Regions from separate parts of the Micromonospora sp. WMMD1082 genome, predicted to be linked through region 1. Evidence: riboswitches for the same ligand, from Rfam matches in the RefSeq annotation. Region 1 holds a riboswitch; the other holds the start of a gene.

Region 1 (2,953 bases):
ACCAGCGCGGCGGTCGACACCCGGCACACATCACGGCTCACGCAGGTTACACGCAGGTCAGGGCGCGGTGATGCTGGGTGCCGCGCCAGCGCCGAAGGACCAGCCCTCGACCGTACCCGGCGCCGGGTTGTAGCTGGTCGCCCCCAACGTGCTGTACGTCCACGCGGCACCGCTGCCGGAGGCGTGCCAGTACGACCAGTACGCGCTGGCCGGTGGCGTGTTGATGCAGGGTTCCGTCGCGGCGGTCGGCTGTCCGTTGATCCGGCAGATGAAGGCCAACCCCCACCGTTGCGTACCGGTCACCGCGAAGCCGGCACCCTGCAGGGCAGCCAGCCCGGTCGCCGGGTCACCGGGAGCACACGCCACCTGGACACCCCCGCCGAGCGGGCCGTAGTCGACCACCACGGTGACCCCGGAGGTACCGGGGCACGCGGCAGCCTGCGCAGCCCGGGGAGACGGCTCGACAGCGATCAGCCCTACGGCGACGACGGCGGCCGCCACCAGGCCGGCGAGCCACCGGCGGACGGGATGCTGGACACGGGACATGGACACTCCTTCGGTGGGACGGATTCTTTCGGGTGGTCAGCGGCAGGGCAGGATGGGCGCGCCGGGAGTCGCGGTGGCGGCGGAAAGCCGGGCGTATCCGGTGCCGGTCAGGCCGAGGACGGCCTGGGCGGTGGCGCGGGTGGCGGTGTCCGGGTCGAAGGCGCCGCCGTCGAAGTCGACCGCGCCCCGGTCGGCCACCGGCGCGGCGCAACCGACCTGCAGACCGGCCAGGAAGACGCGGGCCCGCAACCAGGCCAGTGGCCTACCGCCGTCGCGCAGCGCCTGTGCCGCCAGCCCGGTGCTGTTGGCGTTCGCGATCCCGCCGGCGTTGGCGAACCCGCCGTCGACGTGCTGCACGGACACCAGCCAGCGCAGGCCCGCGGCGGCGTCGGCCCACCGGCCCGCGGCCCGCAACGCCTGCACCACGACGGCGGTGGCGTCCACATCGGAGACGCAGACCGGCTGCGCCGGCAGCAGCGGATAGCCGCCGTCCGGGCACCGGGTACCGGCCAGCCACCCGGCGGCGACCGCCGGTACGCCCTGGGCGGTGCGGTCCAGCGCGAGGAGCGCGAACGACTGGCTGAACGCGTTGCTGAAGTCGCCCCACGCTGACCGGTCAGTGAACCGGCCGCTGGGCGTCTGCAGCGACAGCAACCGGGCGACGAGATCCACACCGCCGACGTCGGTCGGGTCGCCACCGCGTACCGCCACGGCGAGGGCCAGCTTGGCGGTCGCACCCGCGTACGCCTCCGGGGCGCTGTCGCCGACATACCCGTCCCGGACCTCCGGTCGGCTGACCCAGGCCAGAGCCCGCGCCCCGAAGTCGTCGGCGACACCGGCAGCGGCGAACGCGAGAACCGCGTCGAGAGTCAGCCCCTGGTCCGGATACGCGACGCCGTCGAAGACGGCCTCGAAACGTTCCCCGTCGACCAACTGGCGAGCCAACCAGCCAGCAGCCGCGTCCGACCGAACCGCACCGACCTGAACGGGTGCGGCGATCGCCGGGGTGGTGAGAGTGAGAGCGGTGAGCACACCGCAGAACAGGGCGAGCAGGCGGTACCGGCTCAGGCGGACGACCATCGGAAGCGCCCTTTCCGGCCCGGCGGTCGTCAGAAACCCGGCCCACCCGGACGGGTACGACGGGCCGGCCTCCGACCCGTGGGCCACGACGGGTGAGAAGCAGGACTCGCGGGCACGGCAGGTATTCGGGCTCGCCACCAGGGATACCCCCGGCGGCCCACCGTTGCGGGCCAGCGCCGGACTTCGACCGGACTTCCCCCACACGCACACGCGGCTGTTCAGTTGTCGCGCCAGTCTCGTCCGCCTCCAGAGCCGCTGTCAATCCGCGACCGGACGCGTACAACATGCAAGGCGAACCAGACGTCCGGTCGCCTCGACCAAGGTCGTCCTGTTTTCCGAACCCGAAGCTGTGGCCCGGTCATGAACTCGACCGGCCCCGGCTGCCGTGAGCCGCGAGCGTGGCTGGATCCTCGGGTTCCTCGATTTTTGGTGGCCGCGACACTCAGGCCGAACCCGGGCGCCGAACGAACTCGCGGCCCTTCAGGCAATCTCCCGCGTGTTCCTCGGATCCGGCGCCGTCGAGCGCTGAAACCCCGGGATGCAGCCCAGCGTGCGAGCGTGGGCGCCGCCTCGGGCTCGGCGCACCGTGGGCAACGTGCACGAGATCGCCCAGCGGCAGGCAGCGCGTCCCGGACCGGGTGACGGCGGCCAACCTGAGGCGGCGCTACACCGGTGCCCACCGCGCCGGGTTCGGCCCGGCGTCCGGCCACTGGCCCACGTCAATGACGCTGTGCGACGAACTGAGGCTGAGACCAGCTCGTCCTTGGTGTGCGGCGCCGATAAGCGGATGCCACAAGGATGATCGTTGGAGTGATGTTTCATCACGATCAGTACGGTGTGGTGGTGACGGGCAACCGGGTCGTTAGCCAAGGTAAGCGCCTCGCGTGGGGTGCCGGGCTTCTCGTGCTGGGTGTGGTGCTGTACGGGCTGGCCCGGTCCTTGCATTCCAACGATGTGCTGGACGGGCTTGACAAGATCTTCGGCGTCGTCGGGGGCGCGGCCGGCTTCCTCGGGCTCGTCCTGACCGTCCGGGCGATACGGCCTGATGGTGGCCCTGCCGACACTCGTGGCGGGCGTGCGGAGCCAGCGGCGTTGGACGGGCTCGCCGCCGCGGTGGAGCAGGTGTGGCGCCCGGAGCTGCGCCGTCGCCGGCTCGCCAACCCGCACCCGTTGCCCGTCGCCTGGACCACGATCGGCCCGCTGATCGCCGATCACTGAGCCATTTTCATCCTGGGTAGCGATTGGTTTCGACGTCGTGCAGGACCAGGATGTCTTGGACGATCGCGGTGGCTCGGCGTGGGCAGCAGCGTAGCCTGACCAGGACTTT
Region 2 (2,953 bases), 2.7 Mb from region 1:
TCGTACCGTCGGCGACCGCCCTGCCCGGAATACGCGACGAGATCTTGGACAGTTTCCGTTCAGCGCAAACGGAAACTGTCCAAGATCTGGACCGGATGCCGTAGCCGGACCGGATTACCCGTTCGGGGGTCCATGACGGGCGGAGAACATCCGCCGCTTAACGCGACTCCCGGGTACCACGGGCCGACTGGTTCAGCGAACTACGTACCTCGGGTGACCGGCGTGGATGGACGCGCACCGCTGACCGCGGGCACCGACCGCATGGGGGCACGATCGAGGCATGACGTTCGACGCGCTGGCGTACACGGCGACACCGCACGATCGGGCCGCGGTCCTGCGCGCCGATCCGGACTGGGTCGCCGATCAGCTCCGGCGCGACGACAGCCAGGTGCTGCCACTGTGGCGCGACCGGCTCCTGCTGACCGCCGACGGCCACCCGGTCACCCGCACCGGAGCGGCGGGCCGCGCCCTGGCGGCGGCGGCCGGCCAGACCGCCCTGCTGGGCCTCGACGGCACCACGGCGACCTTCGCCGCCGACCTGAGCGCGGCCGAGGAGGCCGACGCGCTCCGGCTCGGTGCCGCGCACGCCAGCGCCGACCTGCGCAGCCTGGCCGCCACGCTGCCCGGCCCGCTCGCCGCCACCCTGGCGTACGCGCGCGGAATGCTCTACTGGAACCGGCACACCGGATACTGCGGCACCTGCGGCGCGGCGACCGCCAGCGCGCACGCCGGTCACCTGCGGGTGTGCCAGGGCCCGGAGTGCGGCCGGCAACTGTTTCCCCGGATCGAGCCCGCCGTCATCGTGCTGGTGGAAGGCCCCGGTCCCCGACCACGCTGCCTGCTCGCCCGCCATCACGGCGCCGGCCCGGACAACTTCTCCCTGCTGGCCGGGTTCGTCGAGATCGGGGAGAGCCTGGAGGGTGCCGTGCGCCGCGAGGTCGCCGAGGAGGCCGGGGTCGCGATCGGCACGGTGACCTACCGTGGCTCACAGGGCTGGCCCTTCCCGGCCGGCCTCATGGTCGGCTTCGTCGCCCAGGCCGTCGACGAGAGCATCACCGTGGACGGCACGGAGCTACTGGCGGCGCGGTGGTTCAGCCGCGCCGAGATCGTCGAACGCGTCGTCGACGGGCCCGGCTCGGGTCCGGTCGACTCCATCGGCGGTCGGCTGCTGCGCTCCTGGGCCGGCCTCGATGGGCACGATCGCCAGCCCCGGCCGGTCTGACCCGTCGGCCGGCCCGGCCACGGCCGCCACGCCCCCGGGTGGGCGGCACCGACGGCCAGGCCAGCGGAGCGAGGTCGGCGGGGCGCGGTCAGCAGGCGCGGTCAGCAGGCGCGATCGGCGGAGCGCGGTCAGCGGGCGCGATCGGCGGGCGCGGTCAGGGGATGTCGGCCGGCGCGTCGAGCAGGGCGTGGCGCAGGGCCAACCGGTGCTCGCGACGGATCTCGGCCTCCCGGTAGCGACGCCGGTCGCCGTCGGTCTCCGGCAGCAGCGGCGGCACCGGGCGCGGGTGGCCGGCGTCGTCCACGGCCACCATCACCAGGTGCGCGGTGGCCACGTCGGTGGGCGGTACGGCGCGGTCCCACCGGTCGGCGGTGACCCGCACCGCCACCTCCATCGAGCTGCGGCCGGCCCAGGTGATCCGGGCGTCCACGTGCACCACGTCGCCGACCCGCACGGCCCGCAGGAACGCCGTCTCGTCGATGGCCGCGGTCACCGCCGGCCCGTCCGAGTGTCGGGCGGCCACCACCCCGGCGACCGAGTCGATCAGGTTGAGGATCCGGCCGCCGTGGACCGTACCCATGAGGTTGGTGTGGTGCTGGTCCATGATCTGCGACAGGGTCAGGTGCGACGCCGACGGTGGGCGACCGTCGATCGCGATGGTCTCGGGCACTCTGGTCATCCGTCCTCGGGAAGCAGGCCACCGGCATCGAGGGCGCGCACGTCGAGGACCGCCGACGACTGGCGTACGGCGAGTCACCCGCCCGACCCACCCGCGAGGCCGACGGCAGCGCACACACCTCGTGTGCGCGGCGCGGGCAGGTCTTCGGACTCGCGGGCGTCGCCGGGCGTCGCCCGGTCCTCCTACTGGCCGTCGCTTCCCGGACCCACCCGGGTCCAGTGCCGATGACGGCGGTCGTTCCCACTCACCGCTGCGGGGCAGTCCCGGACTTCCACCGGGTTCCCTCTTGCGACGCCCGACCGGGGTGGCCGGGCGAACCAGCGCCGCAGCCACGATATCCGCCGCCGGGATGGACCCGGGCACTCACCACCGCCGGTGTGAGGTTGCTCGCCCGACGGTCCGCTCCCCGCCGGGCCGGCCGTACGGTCTGCACTGCCGGTCGTAGCGGTGGCCGTGCGGGAATCGGTGGCCGTCCGCTCGTCGTGATGGCCGGCCGGAAATGGCGCCAGGCCGTGATCGCGGGTTAGCCTGCCCTAACTTGTCGGGGGAGTGAGGCGGGGATGGCACCGAGCACGGCGCGGCTGATCGGCGGGATGTTCTGGCGCCAGCGCCGGGACACCGCCCTGTGTGCCACCTTCTGGTCCCTGCACCAGGTGTGCGAGGCACTCGTCCCGGTGGCGATCGGCCTGGTCATCGACCAGGCCGTGGGGACGGGGTCGACCTCGGCGATGGTCTGGTCCGTGCTGGGCATCTTCGCGCTGTTCACCGCCCTCACCATGGGGTGGCGGTCGGGCTTCTGGTTCCTCTCCAAGGCGATGGTGGAGGAGTCGCACGCGTTGCGGATGCGGGTGGTCCGGCGCGTCGTCGGCGGGCGGGGCATCCGGACCAGACGCCAGAGCGGTGAACTGCTCTCGATCGCGACCTCCGACACCCAGTCCGCCGCCGAGTTGCTCGAACTGGGCAGCCGGGGCGTGAGCGCGCTGCTCGGCCTGACGGTGTCGACGATCGTGCTGCTGCGCATCGACTGGTCACTCGGACTCGGGCTGGTGGTG

What was found. Region 1 has a riboswitch for cobalamin ahead of O7615_RS17300 (peptidase). Riboswitches for the same ligand answer to the same signal wherever they lie in the genome.
Region 2: it holds a riboswitch for cobalamin, as region 1 does, so the genes downstream of both, O7615_RS29615 (acyl-CoA thioesterase) here and O7615_RS17300 (peptidase) in region 1, are expected to answer to the same signal.

Annotation. Positions count from the first base shown of each region.
Region 1 is NZ_JARUBM010000002.1:3,736,072-3,739,024, reverse strand. It holds gene O7615_RS17305 (hypothetical protein) at 58-546, opposite strand; gene O7615_RS17300 (peptidase) at 583-1,626, opposite strand; cobalamin riboswitch at 1,725-1,860, opposite strand; gene O7615_RS17295 (hypothetical protein) at 2,440-2,844, shown strand; partial or broken gene O7615_RS17290 (transposase family protein) at 2,852-2,953, opposite strand, start outside.
Region 2 is NZ_JARUBM010000002.1:6,407,322-6,410,274, forward strand. It holds gene nudC (NAD(+) diphosphatase) at 281-1,222, shown strand; gene O7615_RS29615 (acyl-CoA thioesterase) at 1,377-1,901, opposite strand; cobalamin riboswitch at 2,040-2,189, opposite strand; gene O7615_RS29620 (ABC transporter ATP-binding protein) at 2,462-2,953, shown strand, end outside.